3 regions of the Paenibacillus sp. J22R160 genome follow, and region 1 is predicted to be linked to each of the others. Evidence: riboswitches for the same ligand, from Rfam matches in the RefSeq annotation. Region 1 holds a riboswitch; each other region holds the start of a gene.
The links. A riboswitch is a leader RNA that binds a small molecule or an ion and turns the genes downstream of it on or off. The one in region 1 is predicted to bind cyclic di-AMP.
Positions count from the first base shown of each region.

Region 1 (5,030 bases):
TGATAATGTTTTTTTACGTTCCACAGCCATGTAAATCCTCCCTCTCTATTACGTCTATCCTTAACGCGCTGCCAAGTGTTCAGCAATCGGCCCCAATGCCAGCGCCGGGAAGAACGTTAGAGCACCGATAACTAAAATGATCATGATCAAAATCCCCATAAATAAAGGTGTGTTCGTCCGAAGTGTACCTGTTGTAACCGGCACTACACGTTTAGTAGCAAGCGAGCCTGCTATCGCGAGCATGGCGATAATGGAAATATATCGTCCAACCAACATGACAAGACCAATGCTCATCGCATAGAAGTTCGTACCCGCGCTCAAACCACCAAAGGCAGATCCGTTATTGGCTGCACCTGAGGTGAAAGCGTACAGGACTTCCGAAAGGCCGTGCATGCCTTGATTCGCTATGGAAGTGACCGATTCAGGGCGAATAAGCGCCCAAGCTGTTGGTGCCAAAATAATGAGCGGGTGCGTCAGAATCGCGATCGCAGCCAGCTTCACTTCTTTACCTTCAATTTTTTTGCCCATAAATTCAGGCGTACGTCCAACCATCAGTCCACAAATGAACACGGACAAGATGAGATAAAGCAATCCGTTTAATAAGCCGACCCCTTTACCTCCGAAAACGTTATTTAACATCATTTCCGCAAATGGAACAATGCTTCCTAGAGGTGTAAGCGATTCATGCATCGTATTCACACTACCTGTTGTAGCTGCTGTCGTAACGGTTGTGAACAGGGCCGTTTCGGATAATCCGAATCGAACTTCCTTACCTTCCATATTGCCATGGACGCCCAGCGCATCTACAGCAGTTATGCCTTTATACTCCGCATAGAATATCGTCGCAAGCATAACCAGGAAGATAATTCCCATGGCAGCAAAGACGGTCCAACCTTGCTTCTTGTTCTTAATCATTAATCCGAATGCATACACGAGTGCTGTAGGTAACAGCATCATACAAATGATATGGATGAAGTTGGTGAAAGGTGTTGGATTCTCAAACGGATGCGCAGCATTCGTCCCGAACCATCCGCCACCGTTGGTGCCAAGATGCTTAATTGATTCCAAAGAAGCAACTAGACCACGAGTAATCGTTTGTTCAGCCCCTTCAACCGTTGTCGCTTGCGCAGCACCCAGCAAGGTTTGCGGCACGCCTTGAAAAACTAAGATTAAAGCGACAATGAAGCTAAGCGGCAAAAAGATACGAGTAATCGATCTCGTCATATCTACGTAAAAGTTACCGAGATTATCTTGACGGCCAACTAATCCACGGATAAAAGCTACAGCTACTGCGAATCCAGTTGCCGCCGATGTAAACATCGGGAAGGTAATGGCTACCATTTGAGAGAAATAGGACAGTGTATTTTCACCACTGTACGCTTGCCAGTTCGTATTTGTAATAAAGGAAATCGCTGTATTGAAAGCAATCGTTGGCGATACATTACCGATCCCATCGGGATTCAGCGGTAGATAACTCTGAAGCCGGAATATGGCGTACATCAGGATCATCATGACGAAATTGACGATTAATACGGCTCCTAAGTACTTTTTCCATCCCATCGCTTCTTCTTCTTTAACACCCATCAGGCGATAGGACATACGCTCAAAGGGACCGAACACGCGATCCAGGCCACTCTTTTCATAACCAAATACTTTCACCAAGTAAATGCCCACCGGCTTCACCAGAAGCATGATAATCACCAGTGTGACAATTACTTGTAACAATCCCATACCCATAGTAGGTTCTCCCCCTGCTTACTTAAGCTCTAATTTATCCATTAAAATTTCTCCGGCTTCACTAGTACAAAGCCAAGATACACCATCATAGCTAGCGCAATTATTCCAATCACAATCATTTGGTTGCCTCCTATTCAAAAGCTTGCATCGAAAGCATAAGCTTACGCTTTTTCACAAAATTTCATAAATCCCCAGAATCCAAGAAAGGTTAATGCCATTAATATAATCATTGTTACATCGTTGTACATAACGCACCTCCTCCAATCAGACAGTACCTAATTTATTTGTTTGTAATAAAGAGGATAGAAGGAACTTCACATCACCGTTTTTCGAATAAATAACGTAGTCAGCGCCTAACCCTTTGTAAATTAATCTGGGATTTATACTTTGGGTAACCACATACATTGGCCCTGAAGTCCAACTGCGGCATATTTGAATGTAGCGGCAGCATAACGTCAAACTCTCCTCGAACAAAATGATGCTTCCGATCGGATAATCGGGAATGATGGATTCAGCCTTTATCGACGTATCCACCTGCATGATTTTTTTTACTCCCTGCCCTTCTAACTTGAGTTTTTCCAACTTATTGTTTGTTAATGCAACAAAAGGAAAACCACTCAATTTTATTTGTTTCATGAAGTCTTCGCCTGCCTTAGTAGGCGCAGCTATGAGCAGCAAATCGCTTTGCATGACTTTCATCGCTTCCTTTCTTACCTGACTCATTGTAACGCTGAACGGTATAAAAATGAGGTAAAGAATCTATAGCTCGCATATAAAAAAAGCATAAAAATGCGATGCTTAGAAAGAGACATAAGCCTCTGAATGGTCAAAAATATAAGTGCGATCTGATAATACATCCAGCTCTTTTTTACCTATAGATCTATGTTGAAGCTTGTCAGCTAAATCCGTTAATGCCGATTCCATAACATGCGTCCTTACTTCTCCCCATGCCTCTTTTTTCTGATGGACATACTGCAAACCATCCTCAAGTGAAAGCCCTTTGAGCTTCTGAAAGACCACAGCCCATTGAACGAAATCCCCCTTCAGGTTACCGCAAGGAATTTCATAATCACCTAAACCGCTCGTTCCCAGACTTGTTGAGATTGAAAGCATTCCGCAATGGCAGTCGCGGCCATGCCCAGGCAGCAGTTTGTCAGATAACTCATCATCAAAGCGATAGCATTCAATTCGGGTAATTTTGCATTCGGGAACCATTCGTAGATTCACTCTCCTCAATTTTTGAACAACAAAAAGAAGCCTGCGAGCAGAGAATCTCTGCTCTCGGGCTTCTTGGCAGCTTGTATACACAAGCTGTAATTAGCACAATAGAACGTTGGCTCTCTCCCAATACGCTTACGAGGTTAGCTGTCGGATTCGGGCTTGGAAGCGCCCTACCTTGGCAAGCTGGAGCTTGCTTTTGGATTCACCCCGCGAAGACGTTGATGCTACAATCGTCCTCTATTGGTTCCCCCGTTCCCCTTGCGGGGACTCAGCGTTTTCAACTTGATGTGAAGTTGATGCTCTGAATCTTACGCCTTGACCTCCGTCTTGTAAAACGAACCGCGATCTCTTATTTGCCATAATGACTTATGGATGCGCTTGCAATTAAAGAAAGCATTCATTTTCGATATTCATGCTTCGATTTTCTTCCGTTTTCGGCATTTTTATCTTTTTTTTATGTGTTTCCCCCCTTTTCTTTACCCCATTTTTACTACTCTCAGCCTTACAATTGAGGAGCAGAACACACACATTATTTCTGTCAGGTCTTACGTGTAAAGGAGAAATTACGATGGCTTCCACTCCCCGTTATTATTTAGGGATAGTCCCACAAGCGTTAAATCCGGTTTCATTAACTTACGAGTGGTTCGGCGTCTTATGGCTAGAAGAAGATAACCGTTTCCCTGTCATTGTCGGTTACTGGTTTTGTAAGGAGAAGCCTGAGATTGTTCAAAAAGCGCAGCAAGCTGGATACTACAAATGGGCCGAGATCTCCGAGCACTACGTAATCATGAACATGTACAGGTCCATACGAAATAAACAAAAAGAGCAGGACTGGGAGAAGCGATCAAGGCTATCGATCCGTATGAATTTCACATCGCCGTGGAAGAACGTTCCAGCCGGATTGTATGTCATCAAATCAAGAGAAACCTTTCCGCTGCATGCTTCTGCCATCTGTAAAAAGAGGTTTTTCCTTTGGTTGGAACATGCCGCTGTATGTGAAACCGAGCAAGAACTTCAAGCCTTCATCCGACGGGTGCAAAGAGAGCACCACATGGAGAAAACAATAAAAACAGGGAGCCCTACGATGTAGGGAAGCCTAACACGTAAAAAAAGTACAGAAACGGCGAATTATCGCCGAATCCTGTACTTTTTATTGATTTATCCTATCTACTTTTTCAAATGATACGGTACCGTCGTCACGATGAGATCCCGTCTGTACAGCAGAAACGCGCGGATCAGCAAGCTGGACTGATTATGGAGAATGTGCTGCCAGTTTCGTTTGGGAATAAACTGTGGAATTAAGACGGTTACCCGGAAATTCGACTCATTCGCCTTATGTTCCACGGTATCGATGAACTTCGTCAACGGTTGAATGATGCTTCGGTAGTGAGAATGCAGCGTGACTAATCGTACATCCGGCTGCCAACACGCCCATTTCTCTTGAAACTGCTTCTCGGCCTCTCGATCAAAGGCCACATACACAGCGATAATCTGGTCCGGCGCCAGCGATTTGGCGTAATTCATGGAATTTTCCACGACATGTGTAATGCCCGCGACAGGCACGATCATCACATTGCCTTTGATCGGAATAGAAGGCTCACACGTCGTGATTCGGAGCTGCTCACCCACGGCCTCGTAATGCTTTTTGATTTTATGGAACGTATAAACAATCAAGGGGAGGAATATAAACACAGGCCATACCTGCTCCAGCTTTGTGATAAAAAAGATCAGCATCACGGTAAAGCTAATCAAAGCGCCAATCAAATTGATCGTTAGCTTGACGATCCAGCCTTTGGGCTTCTTGCGTACCCACTTCACCAGCATCCCTGTTTGTGCCAGCGTAAAGGGAATAAACACGCCAACGGCATACAGCGGAATAAGATGTTCTGTCCTGCCTTTAAACACGATAATCAGAATGATCGACATAATCGCCAGGAAAATAATCCCGTTCGAATACCCCAGTCGATCTCCTCTGATCGTAAACATTCTAGCGATATATTTGTCCCTGGCCAAATTAACAGCGAGTAACGGAAATGCCGAATACCCCGTATTGGCGGCAAGCACAAGGATCA
Region 1 is NZ_JCAUAU010000015.1:106,985-112,014, forward strand. Features, by position in the region: gene kdpB (potassium-transporting ATPase subunit KdpB) at 1-30, opposite strand, end outside; gene kdpA (potassium-transporting ATPase subunit KdpA) at 61-1,731, opposite strand; gene AC58UW_RS24220 (potassium-transporting ATPase subunit F) at 1,779-1,856, opposite strand; gene AC58UW_RS24225 (hypothetical protein) at 2,002-2,460, opposite strand; gene AC58UW_RS24230 (hypothetical protein) at 2,536-2,952, opposite strand; cyclic di-AMP (ydaO/yuaA leader) riboswitch at 3,072-3,242, opposite strand; gene AC58UW_RS24235 (hypothetical protein) at 3,527-4,048, shown strand; gene AC58UW_RS24240 (APC family permease) at 4,126-5,030, opposite strand, start outside.

Region 2 (5,030 bases), on a different contig from region 1:
CCGCACGGGCACCGTCTTCTCCCGAGACAGCCTAGTAGGCCGTCTCGGCGCCACCCGGCTAAGTTCCACCCAGTGAGACGGCCTTTTGTGCGCGCTCAGCTAGCTTTTGCTGCCGCACAGGCACCGTCTTCACTCGAGACAGCCTAGTAGGCCGTCTCGATCCCACCCGGCTAAGTTCCACCCAGTGAGACGGCCTTTTGTGCGCGCTCAGCTAGCTTTTGCTGCCGCACGGGCACCGTCTTCACTCGAGACAGCCTAATCGGCCGTCTCGACCCCACCCGGCTAAGTTCTACCCAGTGAGACGGCCTTTTGTGCGCGCTCAGCTAGCTTTTGCTGCCGCACGGGCACTGTCTTCGCCTGAGACAGCCTAGTAGGCCGTCTCGACCCCACCCGGCTACGTTCCACCCAGTGAGACGGCCTTGTGCGCGCTCAGCTGAATCGCTGCTCCTTCACCTGAGCCGCGCTAGTGCTATTTTCCAATCGTTCGTTTACACCATCGAATTGCTACTCAATCCGCCTGCCACATACAAAGCCACCAAGCATCGCAGCCTTTTTTGACCAAGCTGGGCAATATTCCAGTGATTTTCCGCAAGGAGGCACATATACTAAAAATGAGCAAACCATGTGCATTCCCTGAATAACTATGTGATTTTTTTCACATGACAACCTTGAATGGTTTGGTCGATCTTTTTCATATAGAAAAAAGATGATTTCATCGGAGGAGAGGATTCGAATGAGTAAACCGAAGGTGGTTATTCTAGGCGCTGGCTATGGTGGGCTTGTAACCGCAATAAGGCTGCAGAAGCTGATCAAAGCAGATGAAATAGCTGTCACACTGGTGAATAAGCACGACTATCACTACATGACGACGCATTTGCATATGCCGGCAGCTGGTACTGATCATCATGAAAATGCGCGTGTTGCCATTAAGGAACTGATCGATGAGCGGAAAATTCATTTCATCAAAGCGACGGTTCAGCAGATTTTGCCTGAGGAAAAGAAGGTTGTTCTGGCGGATGAAGTCCTCGCTTACGATTATCTGGTTGTGGGGCTTGGAAGTGAGACAGAGACCTTTGGCATTCCGGGACTGCGTGAACACGCCATGACGATTAATAGCATTAACAGTGTTCGTTTCATACGTCAGCATACGCAGTACATGTTCGCTAAATATAAATTGGATTCCAAGCATGCAGAGTACTTGACCATTGTCGTTGGAGGCGCCGGTTTCACAGGTACGGAGTTTGTAGGAGAATTAGCGGATCGGATTCCTGATCTTTGCCAGATGTTTGACGTCGATCCTTCACTTGTTCAGATCATTAATATCGAAGCGTCGCCTACCGCTTTGCCGCCAGGACTGCCGAATGACCTCGTGGAATACGGCATGGAAGTGATGCGCCGCAAAGGGGTTCAATATAAATTATCTACCGCAATTAAGGCATGCGAGCCCGGAGGCGTCCTCCTGGGGGATGGCCAATTCATTCCTGCCGGCACTGTCATTTGGTCGGGCGGTGTTCGGGGGAATTCCTTGCTGCAGGATGCGGGCTTCCACGTCCAACGCGGGAGGGTCAAAGTGGATGACTACTTGCGTTCCTTGCAGCACCCTGATGTTTTTATTACGGGAGATTGCTCGATTGTCATGAGCCCAGACGGCACGCCATACCCCGCCAATGCCCAAATCGCGGTCCAGCAGGGCTATAATACGGCAACAAACTTGCTCTATACCCTGAGGGGGAAACCCTTGCGACCTTTTGCCTATGATTACAAAGGGACGGTTGCCTCGCTTGGTCGCGGAGAAGCTATTGGCATCCTGAGGGTCAAAAAAGTGAAAGGCAAGCTGGCCGCATTCCTCAAAAAAATGATCGATGCCCGCTATTTATTTCTCATCGGCGGCATCCCTCTCATCTGCAAAAAGATGATTTTTAAGCAAAAACAAGCCACAAGAAAGCGTCATGTGAGAAATTAATTTTGCCAAAATACCCTAAAATCCACTTAATCAGACAATAAGCTAGTAAAAGGGAGATACCGAAAGTATTATGCCATTGTAAGCGGATTATCGAAAGAATGCGGGGAGGGAATAATCTTTTTTAAGATTTTTCTCTCCTTTACTATGAGCCAATAAGAGAGTAGTATCAACTCGTACGTTAACAGTTGAATATTTCGCTTAATTTTCTATTCAGAAAAGCGGGGGAACCATAGGTTTCAACGGGGTGAGTAAGGTGCGTCTTGTCGCATGCGGCAGCTACCTTTAGGGCAGATTTCTCGCAGCCCGAACCCGTCAGCTAACCTCGTAAGCGGTCGTGAGAAAGGAGAACATGTGGCTAAGCACAAGGTCTATCCTTGTGTTTTTTTGCGCTCAAAAATGGGAAATCAAGCTGAAAACTAGGTTATTTGGAGGAATTTCACAGCATGACAAGTGACTCATTGAAAAAGATTGTATTCGGTAAACCGCTGAAATCGGCGGAGCTGGAATCTGAGAAAATGCAGGTATGGAAGGCTCTGCCCATCCTATCTTCGGATGCCCTGTCTTCAGTGGCCTATGGCACGGAGCAGATTTTGCTAGAGCTTGCGACTGTTGGAATTGCTGCTTTTGCTTTCTCATTGCCGATTGCAATCTCGATTATTGCTTTAATCATGCTTCTTGTTTTAAGCTATCGCCAAGTGATTGAGGCCTATCCGATGGGCGGCGGAGCCTACATGGTGGCCAAGGAAAATTTGGGCATGATGTCGGGAAGACTGACTGGGGTTTCACTGCTGATTGATTACACGTTAACCGTTGCGGTTTCGATTTCGGCAGGTGTGCAGGCGATAACGTCCGCTTTCCCAGTTACAGTGCCTTATATTGTCCCCATAGCCTTAGTGCTTGTCTGGGTGATGGTGTGGCTGAATTTGCGGGGTACTTCTGAGTCCGGAACCGTGTTTGCGATTCCAACGTACTTTTTTATCCTGTGCATACTGCTCCTGATTGGTAAAGGGATCTTCGATATGCTGACAGGTTCCATGAACACGCATGAATTCCAGGTTGTTCCCAGCTCCATGACGAGCTCATTGACATTGTTTGTCATCCTTAAAGCCTTTTCATCCGGCTGCTCGGCCGTGACAGGCATTGAGGCGATTTCCGATGCGGTACCGCATTTCCGTACGCCATCTGTCAAAAATGCCAAGAGAACCCTGGCTTCCCTCGGAACTCTGCTGGCGATTGTCTTTGGCGGCGTCACCTTGCTGAGCTTGGGTTATGGGATTGCACCTGATCCGCACGGGCATACCTCGGTCTTGTCGATGGTTACGGAGCAAGCATTCGGGCGTGGAACCATGTATTATGCAACACAGATTGGCACCATGCTGATCCTGGTATTGGCTGCGAATACGAGCTTCAACGGATTTCCGATCTTGGCAAGCATTATGGCTCAGGATAAAAACTTCCCGCGCATGTTCTCGTACCGGGGAGATCGGTTGTCGTTCCACTACGGGATTGTAACGTTAGGTGTTTTGGCAAGTATTTTGCTCGTCATTTTCAAAGGAAAAACCGATGCACTCATTCCACTTTATGCGATTGGCGTCTTTTTATCTTTTACTCTTGCCCAAAGCGGTTTGGTTCGCAAATGGTTCAGAGAACGTCCGGCCGGCTGGATCGGCAAGTTCGTTATTAATGGTTTAGGGGGAATCGTTTCCCTTGCCGTTCTGATTATTTTCTGTATCACCAAATTTAGTGAAGGTGCTTGGATTGTTATTATTGTGACGCCGATTTTACTTTGGGGAATAACCAAAATTAGCAATCACTACGATGATGTGGCCAAACAGCTGCGCATTGATATCACGCAAGAACGCGTATGCACCAAAGAGCCTGTGATCATAGTGCCTGTAGCAGGCATTCACCGAGTGGTGGCGCAGTCATTGAATTATGCGAAATCTTTATCTCCAAATGTCATTGCTTTCTACGTATCATTTTCGGATGAGGATGAAGAAGCGATGCAGGAGAAATGGGATAAGTGGGACCCGGGTGTTCGGCTTGTTGTATTCAAATCCCGTTACCGCACCATTTTGAAGCCACTGGCAGAGTTTATTGAAAGAGTCGATACGCATGTATCGGAAAAGCAATCGATCATGGTGATCCTGCCCCAGTTCATGCCCAAAAAATGGTGGCACCGCCTGCTCCACAACCAGTCTGCCGCACGTATACGCTCGAAGCTGCAAGCCGATAAAGATATCGTCGTTGCGACGGTGCCCTATCATTTGCATGAGTAGAGGTGTACAATAAAAGGGTAAAACGGATGTTGAAATGGAACAGAGGTGACCCTTTATGGCAAAAAAGAAATCGTCAACCACAATCGCTGAACCTAGCGCGCAAGATAAACCTGCGACACTCAAAGATTTGCTGCGTCCTGATATCGTAGCGGGCCTGAAAGCTCAAGCTGATGCGATGAAAGCAGAGGAACAGGCTCGTAAGGATGCTGCCAGGGCTGAAGCGGAGGCTGCGCGCAAGGCGGAGGAGAAACGGCTGGAGAATGATTTTGGCCACTTGCTGGAGAAGAGCAAGCTCGATTGGAGAAAACACAAATGAGGAAGCGCTTGGTGTGCTTCCTTTTTCTTTTAAGCGTAGTGATAGCGCTTTCAGGTTGCGGGGTAGAGGGAGTTGCGACGCCGGTTGTAGAGGCAACCGTCAGCCCGGTGCTTTCACCGTCGTCTGTTCCCAAAGTGGCACCAGAGAAACCGACAGCGACATCACCAGAGAGAGCAGGTGAGACACCATCGGATACAACAACAGACTCGTCCGCAGTTGTGCCAGCGCTCGCATCTTCAACACGATCCACACGATCCCTTTCATTAGCAGAAAGGTACAAAATAGCCACCCCTCACAAATGGGGCGAGAACATCCCCGGCGTACGGACGCATCTTGTAACGCAGGATAAGGTGATCGCCCTTACCTTTGACGCTTGCGGCGGCACAGAAGGCAGCGGATACGATGAGAAGCTGATCGATTACTTGATCAAGGAGCAGATACCAGCCACCTTATTTGTCAATGCGAGATGGCT
Region 2 is NZ_JCAUAU010000006.1:275,506-280,535, reverse strand. Features, by position in the region: gene AC58UW_RS16545 (NAD(P)/FAD-dependent oxidoreductase) at 734-1,963, shown strand; cyclic di-AMP (ydaO/yuaA leader) riboswitch at 2,149-2,309, shown strand; gene AC58UW_RS16540 (APC family permease) at 2,407-4,242, shown strand; gene AC58UW_RS16535 (YqkE family protein) at 4,298-4,558, shown strand; gene AC58UW_RS16530 (polysaccharide deacetylase family protein) at 4,555-5,030, shown strand, end outside.
Region 2: it holds a riboswitch for cyclic di-AMP, as region 1 does, so the genes downstream of both, AC58UW_RS16540 (APC family permease) here and AC58UW_RS24230 (hypothetical protein) in region 1, are expected to answer to the same signal.

Region 3 (5,030 bases), on a different contig from region 1:
ACGGCAATAAGGACGACCATACGCTGCTCAAAATACCGCTGTCGAAGCCCGTAGGAGCCGGTGAACGAGTCTCCCTCAAAACGGAGTTTCTCGTCAAGCTGCCTGAAGCCTTTGCCCGAATGGGCTATGTGGACGACTTCGTGATGGCTGGGCAATGGTTCCCAAAGGTTGCCGCTTATGAACGGGCCGGCACAAGGGGACGCACCGAGCCTGGCTGGAATCTCCACCAATATCATGGGAATTCGGAGTTTTATGCGGACTTTGGCTTGTATGACGTGAAAATTCAAGTTCCGGCGAACTACACGGTTGCCGCGACCGGTTTTCCTGTGAAACCTGCTGTGACGGAGAATGGCATGAAGACGTATCAATTTTATGCCGATGATGTGCATGATTTCGCATGGTCTGCTTCACCTCACTTCGTGTATGTGGAAGAACCTTTCTCTACGCCGCAAATACCCGGAGTGAAGATCAAGCTCTATCTTGATCCCAACCATCAGGAATTGAAGGACCGTTATATGTATGCTGCCAAAAAAGCGCTATCCCGCTATAGTCAGTGGTACGGATCGTATCCTTACTCGACCTTGTCCATCGTCGTACCTCCCCCCGGAGGCAACGGAGCAGGCGGGATGGAATATCCTACGCTCATAACGGCTTGGGGCGCGGACGACAAAACGCCGGATCAGGAATTGGAACGCGTTGTTGTACATGAGATCGGACACCAATATTTCTACGGCCTCGTGGCGAGCAATGAGTTCGAAGAAGCTTGGCTGGATGAGGGCTTTACCTCCTATGCCGAGGATAAGGTGATGGAAGCCGATTTCGGAGCGAAACCGAATTTACCTGTCGAGTCCAGCTACATTACTTCTCCGGATGCCCTGCGGCAAAATGCTTGGGCCTATACCGGACATGATCAATACGCAGAAAATGTGTATACAAGAGGCAAACTTGTGCTGAAAGCGATTGAGAAGCAGGTCGGCATCAAGACCATGGATCGAATCATGCGCACCTATTTTCAAAAGTGGCAATTCAAGCATCCTTCCACCAAAGACTTTCAAAACGTTGTCGAGGATGTATCCAAAATGAAGTGGGACGACTTCTTCAATGAATATGTTTACGGCTCGAAGATGATTGATTACTCGATTGAGAGCATCCATGTGAAAGCTGCAGGCAGCAAAGGTGCTGGCCCTTACGAGAGCACGATCCTCATCTCCAAGCGCGGCGGAAATTCGCCTGAGGTGCCGATCCAGTTTCATTTCGCTGATGGCACGGTGCTCGACAAAACATGGGACGGCAAAGAGAGCAGCATTGAATACAAACTAACCCATACGACGCCTGTAGACTGGGTTCGCATCGATCCGAGCTACTCGCTCATTCTTGAGAACAAGCATATTAATAACTACATGCAAGCAGAAGTAGATACCAAGTGGAAGCTCCGCCTAAATCTTGGCATTGTTCAATTCCTGCAAGCTATTTTCGGGTGGGTGGCCTGGTAGGCGCCCACTCTACAAGGCAAGTTTGCCTTCAGCAAACAACGCTTAGGAGGGACACCCGTGACAACTTATCTTAAATCCGGCTTCAGGGCGGCTCTACGGCAACCCTTCGCCACGATTGTCATATTCATGTACCAAATGTGTTGGGGTATGCTGCTTTATAAGCTTGTACAAGGGGTGCTAGTCCCTCTCATGCACCGCTTTCCCGGCGGTGACCAGCCGAAGGAAGCCCTCCAGCTTTTTCTAGCCGAAAGTCAGTTCCAGTTATTCAAAACGGATCTTAGCCATTCCTACTTGTTGTGGCTGGCTGCCTTGCTCCTAGCTCGCATGCTGCTCACCCCTATGCTGAACAGCGGCGTCTACTATTCGCTCACACACTCTGATCAAAATGCCGGCTATCGCTTCGTCCGCGGCATCAAGGAACTCACGCTCCCCTTCTTCGCCGCATATATGATCCGAATCGTCTTGTCACTGCTGCCTCTCATCTGGGTGCTGCCCAAAGCGCAGAAGGTGCTCGCTCACAGCACATCTTATGAACAAGCCTCTCTCGACTTATTGCCTTGGTTAATCGGTATGCTGGTATATGGATTCTTGCTGCATCTGCTTTTTATGTACGTGCAGTTCGCCATTGCTGCGCAGCTCGGCATTCTATCCACGGTGATAACGTTCATGCGGTATTCGCTTCCGATTATCGGCCTTTCCCTAATACTTGTCCTCAGTTCAGGACTTTTGGCAGGGATTACAGTCACAACGACCTATATCTGGGCAGGTCTGGTAGCGCTAATCATTTATCAGCTTTTCCCGCTCTTCCATATTTTCATGCAAATGTGGTCCATCACCTCCCAATTTCAGCTTCTTTCCGCCAAAATGGGACGATAAAAAATAATAAATTAAACCAAAAATGGTTTAGAATTGTTCAATCCCCTTGCAAAAGGGGGTTTTTTTGTCTGTAAAGCGAACCTTTACACATTTTTTCAGACCATATTGCACGAAAAAGGAGGAATTTCGATGTTTATGACGAATTAAGTAACTAGCCTTAAAAAACCAAATATTTCATGCCGAATTCCTCATTTCTTGGGGAAACGGGGGAACCACTCCGGGTGAATTGATCTTGCAAGACAGGGATCATAGGGAACCTTCAACCGAACCCTCCAGCTAACCTCGTAGGCACCGGAAGGAGACAAGCAGTTGAAAAAGGTTGTTGCTCTTTTTTTTAGTCTTGTTTTGTTTTTGAGTGTAGCTTTAGGGAGTGTGTCTGCAGCAGAATCCACATTGGACACAACGGTTAACGAATTGATCGGAACACCGTACCGCGATGCGGGAACGACAACAAGAGGCTTTGATTGCTCTGGTTTCACCGCGTACGTGTTCAATAAATTCGGCATTGACCTTCCTCATAGTTCAGCAGCTCAAAATAAAGAGGGCTACTGGATCGACAAAAGTGATCTTCGTAAAGGTGATCTTGTGTTCTTCGACACAGGGGGCAAAGGCGTTTCTCACGTTGGCATCTACCTTGGAAACGGTGAATTCATTCACTCTGCTTCCAATGAAGGCATTGTGATCAACAAGCTCAGCCAATCCTACTATGCGAAAAGGTATGTATCCGCTAGACGTGTTCTGTGGGATGATATCTACAATCAACTAACTGCTGAATCCAAGTAATTTTCTTGTTCATCATGAATAAAGCCCAGACCAGCGTTAGCTCGAATGAGCCCGCTTTTCAGGGCTTTTATTCATTTCTTGTGGTAACAAATTTGTCAGAAGTCCTACGGCTTCGAGAAAGGACACGAATCATGTCGCTAACAAGCGGAAACGACAAACCGCCATTCCCTGGTATTATTCAGTCCCTTGAGGAGTTAAGGCCCCGTGTTGGTGAACCACACGCTGCCGTCCAGAATAAAGTCATCTCCAGCATCGACGATCATATACGCGCTTTTTTGGCTAAATCCCCTTTATTTTTCTTATCCACATCAAATAAAGAGGGTCTTTGCGATGTCTCTCCGCGCGGCGACCATCCGGGCTTCGTCCGTGTTCTGGATGATCAGCGTCTGATCTATCCAGAACGGCTTGGGAATCGCCGCATCGACTCTATGCAAAATTTGCTCGACAATCCCCAAGTCGGCATGGTGTTCGTCATCCCCGGCGTCGAAACCGTGCTGCGGATTAACGGGCGCGCTTGGCTGACGCAGGATGAGCAGCTGCTGGAAAGTATGCAGCTTGGCGGCAAGCTCCCTGTTGTCGCGGTTGGCGTTGAAGTGCAGGAATGCTTCGTTCACTGCAGCCGCGCCCTCAAGCTATCCAAGGTTTGGGAGCAAGACGCTTGGCTGCCAGCGCAGGAGCACCCGGACAGCATGGCCATGTTCCGTGCTCACGTCGCTCGGAATGGCATCGAGCTGAAGGAATAGGGCAAGTATCACCCTTATTCCAAAAGGTGTAACTTGACATAGCATGTAAGACGTCCTATAATGACGGCATCATGTTTCTAGGGTTCCGTGGCGCTGCAGCGTCAGTCTGGTCCGAGAGAAAACACACAGCGGATACGCTGTGATCACGGAGGGGAAAAAGCCCGGGAGTCTTATCGCGCAGCGATATTGCTTCCAGGCTTTTTCTTTTTTGCCGCGATCTAAGGGCATATTCGTTTACTTTTTAAAGGAGTGATTCAAGATGGCATGGTTATATCTCGTCATTGCAGGTGTTTTTGAAGTCGTTTGGGCGATCTCATTGAAGTTTTCTAATGGTTTTACACGACTGATTCCATCCAGCATCACCATTGTCGGCATGATCATCAGCTTTTATTTTCTGGCAGCAGCTACGAAAACTCTTCCCATCGGCACAGCCTACGCGGCTTTGACGGGGATTGGCGCTGTAGGTGCGATTATTATCGGCACCCTATTTCTGAATGAGCCTGTTAGTTTACTGCGTATCCTATTCATGATCCTCATTCTCGTCGGCGTTCTCGGCCTTAAGTTCACATCCGGACATTAAGCCTACCGTTTGTCACTTCACTTTGGCCGAAGATTTCCTAAGCCACTATGTAACTAACATACCAGAAAGAGCTGCCAACAAATATGCGCAGATTCTCCGACAGCGGCTTAAAGATTTCATTCAACTCTTCGTACGAATAGTAGTTTTTAATAATTTCATGCTTGGAGCCATCGGCCAGCTCCCTTCTTTTGTACGTATCTTCGCTATGTTCACTCGTAATCAGCTCGCCGCCTCTTCCCGGCACGTACACATTATCCGCCATAAAAACGCAGGCCCCTCGTCCAAGCCGCTCGTGGAATCCTTGCAGAAAGGAATCCAGGCGATTTTTCGGAATATGCGAAAACCAGAAGTTGGCGAGACCGTAGTCAAAGTCCCCTTTTACCTCAGATAGCCGGTAGGCGTCCCCTTCCACGAACGAAGTATTATGAAGCGGCCAGGACTTAGATTCAGCAATTCGCAGCACCTCTGGTCGAACGTCCACACCAACGATGTGTTTGGCCGTTTCCGCCATGAACTGTGTCCAATATCCAGTACCGCAAGCCACCTCCAGAACAC
Region 3 is NZ_JCAUAU010000017.1:108,817-113,846, reverse strand. Features, by position in the region: gene AC58UW_RS25610 (M1 family metallopeptidase) at 1-1,493, shown strand, start outside; gene AC58UW_RS25605 (hypothetical protein) at 1,551-2,369, shown strand; cyclic di-AMP (ydaO/yuaA leader) riboswitch at 2,537-2,675, shown strand; gene AC58UW_RS25600 (C40 family peptidase) at 2,679-3,152, shown strand; gene AC58UW_RS25595 (MSMEG_1061 family FMN-dependent PPOX-type flavoprotein) at 3,284-3,895, shown strand; guanidine-I (ykkC/yxkD leader) riboswitch at 3,963-4,065, shown strand; gene AC58UW_RS25590 (DMT family transporter) at 4,155-4,475, shown strand; gene AC58UW_RS25585 (methyltransferase domain-containing protein) at 4,513-5,030, opposite strand, start outside.
Region 3: it holds a riboswitch for cyclic di-AMP, as region 1 does, so the genes downstream of both, AC58UW_RS25600 (C40 family peptidase) here and AC58UW_RS24230 (hypothetical protein) in region 1, are expected to answer to the same signal.